4 regions of the Paenibacillus sp. FSL M8-0142 genome follow, and region 2 is predicted to be linked to each of the others. Evidence: predicted binding sites of a transcription regulator. Region 2 holds the regulator's gene; each other region holds the start of a gene.
The links. The regulator Rex, encoded in region 2, represses fermentation and respiration genes when NADH is low (regulators of the CRP and FNR family bind a similar motif). The targets are predictions, from matches to a motif close to TTGTGAAATATTTCACAA.
Positions count from the first base shown of each region.

Region 1: pflB (formate C-acetyltransferase) is a predicted target of Rex. The motif match lies at 3,193-3,210, and genes of this name have one in related genera.
Region 3: NSQ46_RS01525 (cytochrome ubiquinol oxidase subunit I) is a predicted target of Rex. The motif match lies at 2,049-2,066, and genes of this name have one in related genera.
Region 4: nirB (nitrite reductase large subunit NirB) is a predicted target of Rex. The motif match lies at 3,274-3,291, and genes of this name have one in related genera.

Region 1 covers NZ_CP152008.1:4,274,642-4,279,482, reverse strand. Annotated here, with positions in the region: gene adhE (bifunctional acetaldehyde-CoA/alcohol dehydrogenase) at 287-2,920, shown strand; gene pflB (formate C-acetyltransferase) at 3,308-4,841, shown strand, end outside.
Region 2 covers NZ_CP152008.1:4,105,925-4,110,765, forward strand. Annotated here, with positions in the region: gene NSQ46_RS18885 (AAA family ATPase) at 1-385, opposite strand, end outside; gene NSQ46_RS18890 (hypothetical protein) at 378-911, opposite strand; gene NSQ46_RS18895 (DUF5590 domain-containing protein) at 1,175-1,693, opposite strand; gene NSQ46_RS18900 (amidohydrolase) at 1,722-3,020, opposite strand; gene NSQ46_RS18905 (redox-sensing transcriptional repressor Rex) at 2,998-3,660, opposite strand; gene dinG (ATP-dependent DNA helicase DinG) at 3,729-4,841, opposite strand, start outside.
Region 3 covers NZ_CP152008.1:336,150-340,990, forward strand. Annotated here, with positions in the region: gene ade (adenine deaminase) at 23-1,828, shown strand; gene NSQ46_RS01525 (cytochrome ubiquinol oxidase subunit I) at 2,146-3,549, shown strand; gene cydB (cytochrome d ubiquinol oxidase subunit II) at 3,536-4,552, shown strand; gene NSQ46_RS01535 (ABC transporter ATP-binding protein/permease) at 4,552-4,841, shown strand, end outside.
Region 4 covers NZ_CP152008.1:4,285,347-4,290,187, reverse strand. Annotated here, with positions in the region: gene NSQ46_RS19865 (sugar phosphate isomerase/epimerase) at 1-122, shown strand, start outside; gene NSQ46_RS19860 (ThuA domain-containing protein) at 168-890, shown strand; gene NSQ46_RS19855 (uracil-DNA glycosylase) at 1,088-1,750, shown strand; gene NSQ46_RS19850 (helix-turn-helix domain-containing protein) at 1,904-2,224, shown strand; gene NSQ46_RS19845 (hypothetical protein) at 2,534-3,196, shown strand; gene nirB (nitrite reductase large subunit NirB) at 3,374-4,841, shown strand, end outside.

The DNA.
Region 1 (4,841 bases), 170 kb from region 2:
GGGAGGAAAATAGTGGCGATTTTTCAAACTTTGTGATCTAGTTCACGTATAGGGAGGATCCTCTTAACCTTTTCTCGGCCTTGGGCCACTCCGGTCGCGACAGATATCGGATAGCCAATTCCGAAGAGGATGTCATGAATCATAAAAATATATAGCCGAACCAATATTATGTGAAATAATTCACATAATATTATGAGACGCTATGTTACGATCGAACCGTAGACAACAGAAACCAATAAACAACCGCGAAAGCAACCAAACAGAAAATCATGGGAGGATGAGAGAGATGGCTGTAAGCAAAGCATCTGGAGAAACCAAAGCATCCGCAGAAACCAAAGTCAAAGAACAAACGGCTGAACAATACGTACAGGGCTTAATCGACCGGGCGAACCGGGCTCAAGCGCAGTTTATGGAGCTGGACCAAGAACAGGTGGACCGAATCGTGCATGCGATGGCGATGGCCGGGCTCGAGAAGCATATGCAGCTGGCAAAAATGGCGGTCGAAGAAACCGGACGCGGCGTATACGAAGATAAGATCATCAAAAACCTGTTTGCAACAGAGTACATCCATAACAGTATTAAATACGACAAAACGGTGGGCGTGATAGAGGATAACCCGTACGACCAGTTCCAAAAGATCGCCGAGCCGATCGGGATCATCATGGGGATCACCCCCGTAACGAACCCTACCTCAACCACCATCTTCAAAGCACTGATTTCGATCAAGACGCGCAACCCGATCATTTTCGGATTCCATCCGTCGGCACAGGCATGCAGCCGGGAGGCTGCTGCCATTTTGCTGGAGGCCGCGCGTAAGCATGGAGCCCCGGCGGATTGCATTCAATGGATTGAGGAGCCGTCCATGGAGAAGACCCATGCTTTAATGCATCATCCGGACGTGGCGTGCATATTGGCAACCGGCGGTTCCGCCATGGTAAAAGCGGCCTACAGCTGCGGCAAGCCGGCACTCGGCGTCGGTCCGGGAAACGTGCCGTGCTTTATCGAGAAGTCGGCGGATCTCGACCAGGCCGTGAATGACCTGATTTTATCGAAGACGTTCGACAACGGGATGATTTGCGCGTCGGAGCAGGCTGTCATTATCGAGGAGCCTGTGTTTGAGCAAGTGAAGAAGAAAATGATGGCGGCCGGCTGCTATTTTATGAACAAGGAAGAAACCGTGAAGCTGTCGGCTAAGGCCATGATATCCGACAAATGCGCGGTCAATCCGGCGATCGTCGGTCAGCCGGCGGTTAAGATTGCCGAGCAATGCGGCCTTGATGTCCCGGCAGGCACCAAGATTCTGGTAGCCGAGCTGGACGGCGTTGGGCCGGGCTATCCCCTGTCCGCGGAGAAGCTGAGCCCTGTGCTGGCGTGCTACCGTGTCAAAAACGCGCAGGAAGGCATCAAACGTTCGGAGGAAATGGTCGCCTTCGGAGGGATGGGACATACGTCCGTCATTCATTCGCATAATGAGGATGTGATCCGGGCGTTCTCGAGCCGCATGAAAACCTGCCGCATTCTGGTGAACCAGCCGTCCTCGCAGGGCGGAATCGGGGATATCTACAATACGAATCTTCCATCCCTGACGCTGGGGTGCGGATCGTATGGCCGCAACGCAACCTCTTCCAACGTAACGGCCGTTAATCTGATCAACGTGAAAAGGGTGAACCGCAGAACCGTGAATATGCAGTGGTTTAAAGTCCCGGATAAAATATACTTCGAAAAAGGCTCCACCCAGTATCTTGCCAAAATGCCGGGCATATCGCGCATTGCCATTATCACCGACCCGATGATGGTGAAGCTCGGGTACGTGGAGCGGGTTGAGCATTACTTGCGGCAGCGAAGAGCGCCCGTAGCGATCGAGGTGTTCTCGGAGGTCGAACCGGATCCTTCAACGACTACGGTTGAACGGGGAACCGAAATGCTGAACAGGTTCCAGCCGGACTGCATCATTGCTCTCGGCGGCGGTTCGCCGATGGATGCGGCGAAAGCGATGTGGCTGTTCTATGAGCACCCGGATGCCGATTTCAAAGATCTGAAGCAGAAATTTATGGATATCCGCAAACGGGTGTATAAGTATCCGAAGCTTGGCCAGAAAGCGAAGTTCGTTGCCATTCCCACCACATCGGGCACAGGCTCGGAGGTCACGAGCTTCGCCGTAATCACGGATAAAGTTTCCGGGCACACCAAATACCCGCTAGCCGATTACGAGCTGACGCCGGATGTGGCGATCATTGATCCGGAATTTGTCTACACGCTGCCGAAGACCGCCGTCGCCGACACCGGCATGGACGTGCTGACGCATGCCATCGAAGCCTATGTCTCGATCATGGCGAACGATTATACGGATGGGCTTGCCATCAAGGCCATTCAGCTCGTATTCCAGTATCTGGAGCAATCGGCGCTTACCGGCGACAAGCTGGCCCGGGAAAAAATGCATAATGCCTCGACGCTGGCCGGCATGGCCTTCGCCAATGCGTTCCTGGGCATCAACCACAGCCTTGCGCATAAATGGGGTGGTCAGTACCATACCGCACATGGCCGGACGAATGCGATCCTTATGCCGCACGTCATCCGCTACAATGCGAAGAAGCCGACAAAATTCGCCGCTTGGCCGAAATATACCCATTTTGTGGCTGATCAGCGGTATGCCGAGATCGCTCGGATTCTCGGTCTGCCGGCTAGGACGACGGAGGAGGGCGTCAATAGTCTGATCCTTGCGATTCGGGAATTGAATGCCAAGCTCGGCATCGAAGAATCGTTCCAGCAGCTTGGCATTGATCCACAGGATTTCGAGAATCGCGTCGACGAGCTAGCCGACCGTGCGTTTGAGGACCAGTGTACGACGAGCAATCCGAAGCTGCCGCTCGTGTCGGAGCTTGCGGATGTATATCGCAACGCGTTCTATGGACGGTTTTAACCATACGAGACGAAGGGTAAGTAGACCCTAGAGGGATGGATGCAGCCTTCTGCCGGCCACGTCAGCCTATAGCAGAAGGCTGCATATTTGTTTCCAACCCCGGCCTGCAAATTCGGGTGATAAAAGTCACGAAAAGCTGCATCCTTGTGACTTATATCACAGATGTAAAGATCCACCAGGGTTACAATAAGGGTGTACAAAATAAGCGAGATGAATCTCGGATCTTTACAAATGCAGCTTGCGGGCAAAAGACGGAACCGGCGCGCCTCAATTAGTGAAATAAATCACATTTGAGGGCTTGAATCTGAAAGCCAGAGACTTCCCGCGGTGCGGAGGGTTCCCGGCGTATTGCCGCAGGCCGCAGCTTAAAACTAGGAGGGATTCGAAATGTCGGTGATGGAGCAGTATGCAGGCTGGAGAGGTTTTAAGTCAGGGAAATGGAATAGGAGAGTCGACGTCAACGATTTTATTGCCAGAAACATAACGCCTTATGAGGGGAACGAGGAGTTTCTTGCCGGGCCGACGGATAACACAAAGGCTCTCTGGGACATCGTATCCGATTTAACCCGCAGGGAACGTGAGGCCGGAGGGGTGCTGGACGTTGATGTGAATACGCCGTCGACGATCACCTCCCATCAGCCGGGATATTTGGACAAAGAGAAGGAGAAGATCGTCGGACTTCAGACCGATGAGCCGTTCAAGCGCTCGATTCAGCCGTTCGGCGGCATCCGGATGATGATTGACGCATGTAATGCGTACGGCTTTGAAATGCCGCAGGGCATCGTGGATATGTTTACCCATATCCGCAAAACCCATAACCAGGGTGTGTTCGATGCATACACTTCCGAAATGCGGGCAGCGCGCAAAGCCGGAATCATCACCGGCCTTCCGGATGCTTACGGACGCGGACGCATTATTGGGGACTACCGCCGAGTGGCCTTGTACGGAGTCGACGCGCTTGTGCAGGATAAGCTTAGGGAGCTGGCCGAGCTTGAAGTGGACGCGATGGATGAGCCGGTTATCCGTCTGCGCGAAGAGCTGTCGGAGCAGATCCGGGCGCTGAAAGAACTGAAGGAAATGGCGGCCATGCACGGTTATGACATCTCCAAACCGGCCAATACGGCGAAGGAAGCGTTCCAGTGGCTGTATTTCGGCTATCTGGCGGCGATCAAGGAACAGAACGGGGCCGCGATGTCGCTTGGCAGGGTATCTTCCTTCCTTGATATTTACATCGAGCGCGATCTCGCCGAGGGCAAGCTGACGGAAGAGACGGCTCAGGAGCTGGTGGACCATTTTGTCATGAAGCTGCGTATCGTAAAATTCCTGCGTACGCCGGACTACAACGAACTGTTCAGCGGAGATCCGACTTGGGTGACGGAATCGATCGGCGGCATGTCCGTAAACGGCGTTACCCGCGTGACGAAGAACAGCTTCCGCTTCCTGCATACCCTGTATAATCTGGGACCTGCTCCGGAACCGAACCTGACTGTCCTATGGTCCGAGAAGCTGCCGGAAGCCTTCAAGAAATATTGCGCCAAGGTTTCGATCGAAACCAGCTCGATCCAATACGAGAACGATGATCTGATGCGCCCGATTTACGGGGATGACTACGGGATCGCCTGCTGCGTTTCGGCGATGCGAATCGGCAAGCAAATGCAATTCTTCGGCGCAAGGGCGAACTTGGCCAAAGCGCTGCTATATGCCATTAACGGCGGCAAGGACGAGAAGAGCGGCGCCCAGGTCGGCCCGGAATATCCGGCGATCACGGCCGAGGTTCTCAGCTACGACGAGGTCATGAAGCGGTTCAAGCCGATGATGGAATGGCTGGCGAAGCTTTATATGAATACGCTGAACGTCATCCACTATATGCATGACAAATACAGCTATGAACGGATCGAGATGGCGCTGCATGACCGGGATA
Region 2 (4,841 bases):
TGGTGTAATGGGCTGCCGCTCTGGCCATGAGCGTCTTCCCCGTCCCCGGAGGACCGGTGAGAAGAATGCCCTTGAGCGGACGGATTCCGAATTTCTTGATATCTTCATGACGGATCAGAAAATCAAGCGCCTCCCGAAGCTCCTGCTTGGCATTGTCCTGCCCGCCGATCTCCTCAAAGGTCAGCTTCGAGGGGCCCGCTTTCTTGCGTTTGCGTTCATTGCCTGCTCCGACGGCGATCCCGCCTCTCATCTTCGCGATGAACAGCAATCCGCCTACGAGAGCAACCGCGATGATAACCGGCACGATATTCACCCCGATAAAAGCCAGGAATACCAGCAATACCGGGACAAAGCCGATCGCTACTTCTTTCGTCCATTTAGGCATGGCTCCACACCTCCATTGTTCCGGGCTGACGCGGCAGGATGATGAATTTACCAGACTTTCCATCCGACAGGCTGATGTAGACATTGTTGTCGTCGATCGTCGCTTTTGCGCTCAGATTCGGCGTACCGGCGGCCAGCCGATCCAGGGATTTCTGGATGTTGGTGTATTGCTTGTTATCCATTGCCTCAGCAACAGACAGCATCGCCTTTTCCCACCACTCGTCCAACGCCTCCGAGGAGTGGTCCTCGACTTGAATTTTAAGCTCCCGGCTGCCGATCACGGATTTGCCTTCACGCTTGATATGTTGAACCAAGCCCTGCAAATTCGTGTCCGGAGCCAAATCGAGTTTCAAAGATACGGCATCATGTTTAATATCTATATGAGAACTTTTCACGCCTTCATATTGAGAAACAACATCGGCCAGCGGACTCTGGACAGCGAAACGCTGATATAGAAACCATCCGCCGAAGAGCACCAATGCCGAAATGACAACCGTCAGCATGATAGGGACAATGCGTAGTTTCATGAAGTGCCTCCTTCAGTAGTAGTAATTTGTAGATTAGAATAAATCACATTTATATACAGTATCATATGCTATGACTAATAGATCGTTTTCTGTCTAATGAGTACAACAATGAGTATATCACATAATCTATACTTTTTCATGCCTTCCTGTGAAAATATTAAGAACAGTTTTTCCATATTTTTCAGACAGCGCTTACAAACCCAAAACAAAGAGGCTTCCTTGTACAATCGCGTACAAGAAAGCCTCTTTCCTGTATAACTGATTTATTGATTTGGAAGAATAATGTCCTCTCCGATCGCCTGTCCGTCCTGGAAGCGATAGAAGCGATAACCTAATTGGCCCTGATTCTCATATTGGAGCTGCCATGTATACTCGCCTTCATACATGACGGGGAGTAGCCGCTTGATCACAGCACCCGGCATCTCATTGCGAATCTGCTCGCGCATCTGCTCCTCGGACAATCCGCTGCTGAGCAGCACGGCCTGAACCGCATCCTTGCCTTCAACAGGAAGGTTATCATCCGTAAACTTCACCCAGACCATAATCTGCTGCTGGTCCTGATTCGTTCCCGTGATGACCCAATAATTGTTGTTCTCGCCCCATACCGATTTGTAGGTCTTATCCTTCGTCACCAGGCTGCCATGCTGACGAGCGGCTTGCACCGCCAGGCTCTCCTCATTCCACGTGTCCTTCATGACGTAGGAATAGTACAGCTGCACGCATAGCAGCGCCAGCAGCAGCCCGGATATACTAAGCAAAATCCACTTTGTTCTCTTTTTCAAACCGTCTGATCCTCCCCCTTAATCTGACCTAAAGGGTCGAAAGACGCTCGAATGAACGCTGGGCTTCACGGCGGATCCGTTCCTCATCCAGCGTGAGGCAGGAGCCGTGCTTAACCACCTGCTTGCCGTCAACCCATACATGCTCCACATCCTTGGCGGAGGCCGAGTAAATTGAATGCGAAATGTAGTCCGTGCGCGGCAGGAAATGCGCTTGATCGGTATCCAGTGCGATCATGTCCGCCTTCATCCCGACGGCCAATCTGCCTACGTTATCAAGAAATGCCGACCGTGCTCCATACTCGGTTCCCATTCGAAGCGCTTCGGCTGCCGGAATAGCCGTCGGATCGCCGCTGACGCCCTTGTGGATAAGGGCGGCCAGGCGCATTTCTTCGAACATGTCCAGGTTGTTATTGCTCGCTGGTCCATCGGTTCCAAGGGACACTGTCACACCTGCTTTCAACAGCTCGGGAACACGCGCAACACCGCTGGCCAGCTTCAGGTTGCTGCCGGGGTTATGGGATACCGCGACATCATGCTTAGCCAATATTTCAATCTCTTCGTCCGTCAAATGCACCGCATGCGCGACCAGCGTCGGACGCGAGAACACGCCGAGCTTCTCTAGATGGGCCACCGGACGCTGTCCGTAGTCATTCACATTCTGCTGCACTTCGGCTGCCGTTTCGGACATATGGGTATGAATCGGCAGATTCAAATCATGCGCCGCTTGAACGAATTTCTCAATGAAGTCTGGCGGGCAGGTGTAAGGCGCATGCGGCGAAATCATCGTCGTAATCCGGCCCTCCGCCTGACCGTGCCAGTCCTTTGCAAAGGCAATCGCCTCATCCAGCTTCTGCTTCTGTACTTCCGGAGGACACAGCCCGATGACGCCTCTTGTCAGCACTCCCCGCATTCCGGAGTCTTGGACAACCTTGGCGACCTGATCCATATGGTCATACATGTCAACGAAGGTTGTCGTACCGCCCTTCAGCATCTCGAGCACCGAGAGCGAAGTGCCCCAAAATACATCGTCGGCCGTAAACTTCGCTTCCATCGGCCACATTTTCTCCTGCAGCCAAACTTGCAGGGCCAGATCATCGCCAAAACCGCGAAGCAGCGACATGGCTGCATGTCCATGCGTGTTGACCAGCCCTGGAAGGAATAACAGATGCGTTCCGTCCATCACCTGGGTTTCTGCATCGACCTGAGGCTCCTCTTCCCCCAAATACGTGATGCGGTCGTCCTCCACAACCATATACCCGCGGAGAACCGGCTGTCCTTCCTGAAGCACGGCAAATGTTCCGTTCTTAACCATCCACTTCGTTGTCATGCTGCGCATCCTCCTTCCCATTGTCCAAATAGTAAGCCAGACTTTGCAGATCCGTCGTAAAATCCGCGGTGTGAATGCGGATATGAGGCGGCGCCTTCAGAATCGTCGGGGCAAAATTCAAAATCGCCTCGATTCCGGCGTTGATCAGCTGATTGGCTACGTTTTGCGCTTCAAAATCCGGTACCGTAATGATCCCGATTCGAATGCCGTATTCCTGGACCGTCTTGTCCAGCTCTTCCATCGGCTGCACCGTCAAGTTATTGATCTTCAGCCCGATTTTCGGAGGATACGAATCGAAAATCGCCACAATCTTCATATTATCTTTCAGAAACGCGTTGTAATTGGATAGCGCATGTCCGAGATTGCCCGCACCCACCAGCGCTACGTTGATCTTCTGGTCTAGCTTCAAGATTTGGCGGATTTTCTCAATGAGATAGGAGACATCATAACCGATGCCCTTCCGGCCGAAATCCCCGAAATAGGCCAAATCCTTGCGGATTTGGGCCGGGTTCAGGTCGAGCTTCTGCCCAAGCTCCTGTGAGGAGACGGTGGACACCTCCCGCTTATGAAGCTCATTCAAATAGCGCAAATAGACTGGCAATCTGCGGACTACGGCCTCTGAAATTTTATCCGATTTCATGCATGCTCCCCCTATTAATAGGATGATAGTTCATCGCTTCCAATATAAAGCCTTGCTCCCCTTTAGGTTCACTCTTTTTCATTCTCCCTTTCCTCAAGCCACTGCGCAATACGGGGGACGATCCCCTCGGTCGGCATATGCTCCATTTTCGGTCCGGGCAGGGAATACAAGAAGTATTTTCCATAATACGATTCGATTACCCGGGTATCGTAGACGATCACGATTCCCTTATCGTGGGCGGTCCGAACAAGCCGCCCGAAGCCCTGCTTGAAACGGATGACCGCTTGCGGCACCGACAGCTTCATGAACGGGTTCCTCTTCTGCTGCTGCAGCAGCTCGCTCTTCGCCTCGACCAGCGGATGGTTGGGCGGCTGGAACGGCAGCCGGACAATCGCCAGGCAGGTCAGCGCTTCTCCGGGAATGTCAACACCCTCCCAGAAGGAGCTGGTCCCGAGCAGAACCGACGCGCTGCTATCCTGGAACCGGCGTATCAGCTTCGTACGGCTCGTACCATCCATTCCCTGACCAAGCACCGTAATATCGCTGGCAGCCAGCGCTTCCTTCAGCGGCTCGTGCACCTGACGAAGCATCCGGTACGACGTAAACAGGACGAGCATACGACCTTGGGTAGCTATTGCCGCTTCAGAGAGCGACTTCACGAGCGTATCCACAAATACCGCATCCCCCACGGAGCCCTTCACGCTTGGAAAATCCCGCGGAATGACAAGAAGCGCCTGCTCCCTGTAATTGAACGGGGACGGCAGCTGAACCGTGTTCAGATTCCCTGCGTCCGCCGCCTCCTGGAGCCCTAGATTATCGATCATGAATTGAAACGATTTATCGACCGACAGCGTCGCCGATGTCAGAATCACGCTCCGCTTCTTGTCAAAAAACAATTCCTTCAAATGCTTGCTCACATCAACGGGCACGGCATAGAGCTGCAGCGACTTGCTGCGGAAATTGCCGTTGGCCTCCATCCAGTATACGGTGCCTTCGTCATTCAGAGCCATGAAGGACCGCAAATCCTCGCGATGCGCAGCCAGATCCTTAAACAAGCCCGACAGGTCAGTCAGCAGGCTGTCCGCACTGTAATCGTCAAGCTCTTCCTTCATCTCGGCGATCAGCTTGTCTCCCTTGCGAACGACGTCTCCCAGCGTCACGTGAATCTGCTGTTCCAGCTC
Region 3 (4,841 bases), 3.0 Mb from region 2:
AAAAGGGGAGCGTGCAATCATCATGAGTTCAAGCAAAAGACATAAACGATACGAGGTCAGCCGGCAGCTGGGACAGGTTGCTTTGGGGCAGTCGCCAGCCGAGCTGGTGATCAAGAACGGCACGCTGGTCAACGTATTTACGGGCGAGCTTCAAGCGAATATGGACGTGGCGGTTGCAGCCGGGCGCATTGCCTATATCGGCAATGCGGATCATACCATCGGCGAGGGCACGAAAGTGATTGATGGCAAAGGGCGGTATATTACGCCGGGACTGCTTGATGGCCATATGCACGTCGAATCCACGATGCTGACGGTGACCGAATTTGCCAAGGCGGCCATCGTAAGCGGAACGACCGGTATCTATATGGATCCGCACGAGATTGCCAACGTGTTCGGCATGGAAGGCGTGCGCTGGATGCATGAGGAAGGTCAGCAGCTGCCGCTGAAGGTATTCACGACCATTCCTTCCTGCGTCCCCGCAACATTCGATCTGGAGGATGGCGGCGCCCAGCTTGGCGTATCCGATATCGAAGAGGGGCTGACCTGGCCCGGCACGGCAGGCCTCGGTGAAGTAATGAACTTCCCAGGCGTCGTGAACGGCGATCCGACGATGCTCGGAGAGATTGAAGCAACGCTGCGTGCGGGCAAGACGGTAACCGGACATTTTCCGGCTGAGGATGACCGAATGCTTCAGGCTTATTTGGCTACAGGGGTTAGCTCCGACCACGAGACGGTGACACGGGAGCAGGCGCTGGAGAAGGTTAGGCTCGGGATGCATCTGATGATCCGCGAGGGTTCGGCATGGCAGGACATCAAGGAGGTCATCAAAGTGGTGACCGAGGATAAGGTGCGCACGGACAACATGTCGCTCATTACCGACGATGTATACCCGCAGACGCTGGTGCGGCTCGGCCATATGAACCATATCGTGCGGCGGGCGATGGAAGAAGGGGTTGACCCCGTAACCGCGATTCAAATGGGCACGATCAACGTTGCTCGCTATTTCGGAATGGAGCTGGACCTCGGCAGCATCTCCCCGGGAAAATCGGCGGACATCCTGCTCATTGACGATTTGAAGCGCATGGTTCCATCGGTCGTCATTGCCGATGGCGAGGTCGTTGCGGAGAACGGCCGCCTTGTGGTGGAGTTTCCGTCCTACCAATACCCGGAGAAGGCTTATCAATCGGTGCGTCTAGCCCGGGCCCTCACCCCGGAAGATTTCCTGCTCCGCAGCAAATCGGGTTCGGCAGCGCGAACGGAAGTCAATGTCGTGCGCGTCATTGAGAACAGTGCCCGTACAGCTAAAATGACGGCGGTTCTCCCGGTGGAGGGCGGTATCATCCGGCCGGACCTGGAGCAGGACGTCGTGCAGCTTGCCTGTATCGAGCGTCACCGCGGAACCGGCCAAATCTCGCTAGGGTTCGCGAGCGGCTTCGGTCTGAAGTCGGGTGCGGTCGCTTCGACCGTGGCCCATGACAGCCACAACCTGCTGGTGATGGGCACGAATGTGGACGATATGGCATTTGCCGCCAACGAGCTGGCGGCTTGCGGCGGAGGCATGATCGTCGTCCGGGACGGGAAGGTGCTGGCGAAGGTGGCAATGCCGATTGCCGGCCTTCTGGCTGACCGCCCGGTGGAAATCGTGGCCGAGGAGGTGGCGGCGCTGGAGGATGCGTGGAAGGAGCTTGGCTGCTTCATCAACGCGCCGTTCATGACCTTCTCCCTCATCGCGCTCCCGGTCATTCCGGAAATCCGCATCACGAACCGCGGGATTGCGGATGTGATAGAGTTTAAGCTGATCGAGACTGAGGTGGGTCCGGTTCAATAAAATGTACAAGCTAATGCAATGATCTGCATGCCGCATCGTACGAGCAATAACGACGAGGGTCGTGCAGCAGTGATGAGGAACGACGCGCGCCGGGAGAGGCACGTGGTATAGGATACAAGGGGCAGGCTCACCAGGGATGGCGGGCCTGTCCCTTTTAAGTTCGGGACTTCGTGATTTTTGTCACAAATTTATAACTTTTTATCCGTTTTCGACTCCGATATTGTGATGTTAATCACAATCCTGCCTGCTCCAGTCTGCGACAATACTAAAAGAATCAAAGTTAAAATGATGACGTGAGCTAAAGGAAGGGGTATGTTATGGATCCGGTGATGCTGGCGCGAATACAGTTCGCATCGACAACTATTTTTCACTTTATTTTCGTACCGATCTCCATCGGGTTGGCGTTTCTGATCGCCGTCATGGAGACGATGTACGTTGTCAAAGGCCAGGACGTGTATAAACGGATGGCCAAATTCTGGGGCAAGCTGTTTCTCATTAACTTTGCGGTCGGCGTAGTGACGGGGATTCTGCAGGAATTCCAGTTCGGTATGAACTGGTCCGATTATTCCCGGTTCGTCGGGGACGTGTTTGGCGCGCCGCTGGCGATCGAGGCACTGCTGGCCTTTTTCCTCGAATCGACGTTCATCGGCCTGTGGATCTTCGGCTGGGACCGGCTTTCGAAGAAGGTCCATCTGCTGAGCATCTGGCTGGTGTCCTTCGGCACCTTGATGTCGGCGTTCTGGATTCTGGCCGCCAACTCGTTCATGCAGCGTCCGGTCGGATTCGAGATCAACAACGGTCGGGCGGAGATGAACGACTTTTTCGCGCTGATCACGAACGGTCAGCTGCTGGTGGAGTTCCCGCATACGATTTTCGGGGCGCTGGCTACCGGCGCTTTCCTCGTAGCCGGGGTGAGCGCGTATAAGCTGATGAAGAAGCAGGACCTGGACTTTTTCAAAAGATCGTTCAACCTCGCGATTGTGGTTGGCCTGATTACCTCCATTCTGGTTGCGGTGTTCGGCCACCAGCAGGCGCAGTACCTCGTGCAGACTCAGCCGATGAAGATGGCTGCTGCGGAGGGCCTGTGGGAAACGAGCGATGACCCGGCGCCGTGGACGGTCTTTGCGTCGATCGATCCGGATAAGCAGGAGAACTCGGCGGAATTCAAAGTCCCGTATTTGCTCAGCTTCCTGTCTTACAGCAAATTTAGCGGCGAAGTGATCGGGATGAAAGAGCTGCAGTACCAGTACGAGCAGGAATACGGCCCGGGCGATTATATTCCTCCGGTGCGCACGACCTTCTGGAGCTTCCGGATTATGGTGGCGGCCGGAACGGCCATGATTCTGCTTGGTCTGTACGGTGCTTGGCTGATGCTGCGCAAAAAGGTCGAGCAGGCCGGGAAGTGGTTCCTGAGCATGATGCTGATTGGCATCTCCCTGCCGATCATAGCGAACAGCTCGGGCTGGATTATGACGGAGATCGGGCGCCAGCCGTGGACGGTGTTCGGGCTCATTACGACGGAGAACAGCATTTCGCCGAATGTCAGCGCCGGGTCGATTCTGTTCTCGCTGATCGTGTTTACGGCGATTTACGCGGTGCTGGCGGCTGTCATGGCCTATCTGTTCGTCAAGGTGATTAAGAAAGGGCCGTATGCGGAGGAGGCGGACCACCGCCACGCAAGCGATCCGTTTAACAAGGAGGGCTACAATGCTGTCTCTTAATGAAGTATGGTTTGTGCTGGTTGCGGTATTGTTTATCGGGTTCTTTTTTCTCGAGGGCTTTGATTTCGGCGTTGGGATGTCCACGCAGCTTCTGGCCAAAAGCGACACGGAGCGCCGCGTGCTCATCAATTCCATCGGCCCGTTCTGGGACGCGAACGAGGTATGGCTGCTAACGGCAGGGGGCGCGATGTTCGCGGCGTTCCCGAACTGGTACGCGACCTTGTTCAGCGGGTTCTACATTCCGCTTGTCTTCCTCCTGCTGGCCTTGATCGGCCGCGGCGTAGCCTTTGAGTTCCGGGGGAAGGTGGGGAATGCCCGCTGGAAAAGGGTATGGGACGGCGCCATTTTCACAGGCAGCGTGCTGCCTCCGTTCCTGCTCGGCGTCGTATTTGCCTGCCTGATCCAGGGGCTGCCGATTAACGAAGCAATGGAAATGCACGCCGGTTTCTTCGATATCGTCAATGCCTATACGGTGGTTGGCGGGCTGACGATGACGCTGCTGTGCCTGCTGCACGGCTTGATGTTCACGACGCTTCGCACGACCTCGGACTTGCAAGAGCGCGCACGCTCCATGGCACGGAAGCTGCTGCTTCCGGTTGCGGGACTGTTCGCGGCATTCGGCGTCATGACGTATTTCATGACGGACGTGTTCGAGCGCCGGGGCGGCCTGATCGCCGTTCTGCTGGGGCTGGCGCTGCTGGCCTTCCTGCTCGGCGGATATTTCATGAGCCTCAAGCGGGATGGCTGGGCGTTCGGGATGACCGGTGCCGTGATCGCTCTTACGGTAGCCTCCGTGTTCGCGGGATTGTTCCCGCGGGTCATGATCAGCTCTATCAGCCAGGCGTTCGATCTGACGATCTATAATGCGGCTTCCGGCCCGTATTCGCTGAAGGTGATGACCATCGTGGCCGTCACGCTGCTGCCTTTCGTCTTGGGTTATCAAATCTGGAGTTACTTCGTTTTCCACAAACGGGTACATGAGAAGGAGCATTTGGAATACTGATGGGAAAAGATCTGCTGGGCTACCGTGGCGCCAAGACGACGTTTCTTCTGGTCGCCGTATGTACCCTGGCACAGAGCATGGCCATCCTCCTGCAGGCCAAATGGCTTGCACAGACGGTTTCCGCGCTGTTCGCGGGAGCCTCGCTGCAGGAGCAGGGGGGAACCATTGCCCTGTTCCTGCTTGCTTTTCTGATGCGGCACGGGGTCGGAGCCGTCCAGCAAGGGATTGCGCAGCGCTCTGCGGAGCAGACCGGCACAAGCCTTCGTAAGGAGCTGCTCGGCGTGCTCTT
Region 4 (4,841 bases), 180 kb from region 2:
ACGTGGTGAGCATTGAGCATGAAGACGGACTGATGTCCGTTGAGGAAGGCTTCTCCAAAGCCGTGCAAAACCTTCAGCAAGTGCTGATCGAAGAGCCGCTTGGAGAAATGTGGTGGGTCTAACATCGTACAGCAGCAAGCGAATACGCAATTAGGGGGAACAGCAGCATGCTTAATGTAACCATTTGGAATGAGTTCGTACACGAGAAAATCCACGATGAGGTCCGCACCGTATACCCAAGCGGGATCCAAACGGCTTTGGCGGAGGGTCTGCAAAATCCGGATTTTATCATCCGCACGGCAACGCTGGATCAGCCGCAGCACGGATTGACGGATGATGTACTGGACTCAACCGATGTGCTGTTATGGTGGGGGCATATGGCTCATGACCAGGTCAGCGACGAAATCGTCAGCAAGGTCGTCAAGCGGGTATTGGACGGTATGGGGCTGATCGTCCTGCATTCGGGACATTTTTCGAAGCCGTTCAAAGCCCTGATGGGAACAAGCTGCGATTTGAAGTGGCGCGAGGCGGGAGAGCAGGAAATCATTTGGAGCGTGAATCCGACGCATCCGATCGCTGCGGGCCTTACAGGTCCGATCATCATTGAGCATGAGGAGATGTACGGGGAATTCTTCGATATTCCGGCACCGGATGAGCTGGTCTTTGTCAGCAACTTCGAAGGCGGCGAGGTATTCCGCAGCGGGTGCACGTTCAAGCGCGGCCACGGGAACATTTTCTACTTCCGTCCAGGGCATGAGACGTATCCGACCTACTACAACCCTGAAGTGCTGAAAGTCATTACGAACGCGATCCGTTGGGCTTACTCCACAGCAGGCAAGCAGACATTCGGCAACAGTCAGCCGGTTCGTCCGCTGCCGGTGCTGGCATAAATCCCGATCATCGCAAAACGAGCCGAGCAAGGCATCTGCCTTGAACGGCTCGTTTTCTACTTTATAGCCGAAGTGATGCCATTCATTTTTTTATGGGTAAAGGATACAATATACTGAAGCATGGGGTATTTTAAATACTAGGTAGAATATCGAAATTTCACGCATCGCGGATGAGAGTGCAAGGGAGGGGATGACGGATGAAGGATACCCGAAGCGCGCCTGTAAGTCCGGAGACGATCGCCTTATGCAGATCCAGGCTTGCGCATGAGCCTGTCGAAGGATTTTTGCTGGGGAGTGGGGCCGTGCCGGCCAAAGTCATGTTCGTCGGGGAAGCGCCCGGGGCTACCGAGATTCAGGAAGGCATGCCTTTTACCGGCCAAGCCGGCCGGGAGATGGACGCCTATTTGGAGCGGCTGGGTCTCTCCCGCAGCGAGGTCTATATTACAAGCACGGTAAGGAGCCGACCGTTCAAGGAACGCATCATCACCCGGGCTTCCGGCGAAAGGGTGGTCAGCCGTTCGAACCGAACGCCCACGAAAGCCGAAATCTTGGCCCATGCGCCGATTCTGGACGAGGAAATCCGTTTGGTTCGCCCGCAATTCCTGATCCCGATGGGGAATATTGCGCTGCACCGGTTGATCGGGAGCCATGAAACCGTCACTTCGCTGCACGGGAAAATGATCGAAGGGCCCGTTCAGCAGGCGGCAGAACGTGACAATCCCGCTGCCGGCTATCGATTTTCGCTGGAAACCTATAACATTTTTCCATTGTTCCATCCGGCTGCCGTCCTGTATAACCGAAAATTGTCCCGGACCATCGAATCCGATCTGGATATTTTGGCACGGATATTAACGGAATAAGTGCTGAATTTATGGGAAAAAGGGGCCAGGTGGTTTTCAGCTTCCCGAAAATGTGTTAAAATGAAACATACTAACTAATCGTAAGTTTTTCGATCTCACGATAAACGAATAACTTTTTGAACACAAGGTGACTTCGTAAAGAGGTGAAAGGATATGGAAGTTACAAACATTTCGCTGTGTCCCCGCTTTGAATCCGCGTTTTCTTTTCTGGGTAAACGGTGGAACGGATTGATTATCCAGACGTTGATGAGCGGTCCGAAGCGTTTTAAAGACATCTCCAATCTGATTCCGTCCATGAGTGACAAGATGCTGTCGGAGCGGATGAAGGATCTGGAATGCGAAGGAATTTTGATTCGTCATGTGTACCCCGAAACGCCGGTTCGTATTGAATACGAGCTTACGGAGAAAGGCAAAGCGCTTCGCCCGGTCATGGAGCAGATTGCTTCCTGGGCTGAACAATGGGTCGAGAAATGATCCATCGGCGGCGTTCCCATCACTAGCGGAACCCTGACATGAGAACAACTCATATCAGGGTTCTTTTTTTATTTAATATCAGATCTATAAACGTTCCGGAGGATTTGCTGGCTGATATCACAAGAGAAACGACCGCGAAACGCGGTCTGTCTCCTTTGAGCGTGCGTCGGTAGACGTTATTCTTATGCGGCTAGATGGGGGATTGGAAAGAAAAAAACGGGAAAACCTAACCGGACATGCACCAACCCCGCCGTTCGTTTATATGATGTCAGTAGATCCGCTTGACGCCAGTCGAAGGAGGCGATCTTAATGATGGAACGCGGTTATATTTCCTATTTTCAATATGGACAAGAAGACATCGCCGAGCTTGCAAACGCTTCGCTCAAGGTTAGGCATATTGTGGAGAAGACTCGCCATATGCTGGGCCAGCATGCCGTTGAGGAGCGGTTGACGGTTTTAAAAGGAACAAGCCCAGATCAACCCGGACGGAGCGGAGAGGGTGGAGGCATGTTTCAGAAATGGGTGAAGGGTCCGCGCGGCTGGAAATTTATCGATTATGAGAAGTACGGCGTGCAGATCGGAGACAGACTGGAAGGCAGCGGGGCGAGGCGATTGCTGCAGATGCTCATCTGGTCGCATTATGAAAATATCCTCATGCTGCATCCGTTTATAGGCGGGGAGCCCTTTTATGACGGAGAGGAGCTTGAAGTGATCGGCAAGTATTTCGTGCCTACGTACAGCAGTGCAATTCCCTTCTTGCAGAGCGGGAAAGCATTTAAGGCGATCCGGGCGGGGATTCCGCTGTATCAGGAGCTGATTCCCGCACCGGTGGTCATCGCCGGGGCCCAGGGGGAAGAGCTTGCAGGCAATTGGGTGACCGGAGTGAACCTGAACGCTGCCGGATATGCGGGGATTATGCCCTATTTGAAAACGAACGGAAGACGGGAGTTCATGGAAGCCCGCATGATATAGGCATTCGAAAGGATGAAACCTTGCCTTCCTGTTGAGGCGGGGTTATTTTTGCTGAGTATTAAAAATTTTAACTAAGAGTGTGAAATATATCACAAATAATTCGGGCATAAGACGATATAATCAATTTGAAAGGATTGGATGGGGATAACGCAACAATACAGTGTGGGAGGAATAACCATGCCAGCAGCAAAAAAACAAAAGCTAGTGGTCATCGGCAACGGGATCGCAGGAATCAGCACGGTCGAGCAAATTTTAAAGCTTAGCGGGGCATTCGATATTACCGTGATCGGCCAGGAGCCGCACCCGAATTACAACCGGATTATGCTCTCTTATGTGCTTGAAGGCAGCAAAACGCTGGATGACATCGTCTTGAATGATTGGAAATGGTATGAAGATAACGGAATTACGCTGCATACGGGAACAAGCGCGCAGCGGATTGATGAAGCCGCCAAGGTTGTCATGACGGACAACGGGATGGCTGTTCCCTATGATCATGTCATAATCGCAACGGGATCCAAGCCCTTCATATTGCCGGTACCCGGCAGCGACAAAGAAGGCGTTATCGGCTTTCGAAATATCGCCGACTGCACCCGGATGCTTCAGGCAGCGAAGACGTACCGGAAAGCTGCGGTCATCGGAGGGGGATTACTGGGATTGGAGGCTGCCAAAGGCCTCGTGAGTCTCGGCATGGACGTGACCGTTGTGCATCTGATGAACGATCTTATGGAGAGCCAGCTCGATTCCGTGGCGGCGCAGATGCTGCAGCATGAGCTTGAGCAGCAGGGCATCCGCTTTTTATTAGGAAAACAGACGGTTGAGGTATTGGGGGATACGCGGGTAACCGGTCTTCGTTTCAAGGACGGCGATGAGCTGGACGCGGATTTGGTCGTCATGGCTGTCGGCATCCGTGCCAATACGGAGGTAGCGCAGGCGAGCGGGATCGAGGTCCGGCGGGGCATCGTCGTGGACGACCATCTGCGAACTTCGATGCAGGATGTGTACGCCGTCGGCGAATGCTGCGAGCACCGCGGCGTATGCTACGGGCTTGTTGCGCCGTTATTCGAGCAAGGACAAGTGCTGGCCAAGCGGTTATGCGGCGTGGACACCCCTCCTTATGAAGGGTCGATTGTGTCGACCAAATTAAAGGTTAGCGGAGTAGACGTATTCTCGGCCGGGGAATTTATCGAGCAGCCGGAGCATGACGTTGTTCTCGCCAAGGATGATTGGAAGAAAACCTATAAGAAAATCCTGCTCAGGGACGGAATGATCGTTGGTGCCATTTTGTTCGGGGATGTGAGCGAATCAGCCAATCTGCAGTCTTTGATACGAAAAAAGGCGCAGATGACCGACGACATCTATCACTCGATCATGGGCGGCGGCTGTGCCGGAAAAGGGGCGGACGCAGCGACGCGCATCGCGCAAATGCCTGACGACGAAATCGTGTGCGGCTGCAACGGCGTGACAAAGAAAGCAATCGTGGACGCCATCACGGTTCAGGGAATGACCACCGTGGATGAGATCAAGGCATGCACCGGGGCGACGCGGTCTTGCGGCGGTTGTAAGCCTGTGGTAGAGCAGATTCTCCAGAGCGTATTGGGAGACGGCTTTACGACGGCAGCCAAGCAGGGAATCTGCCCGTGCACGA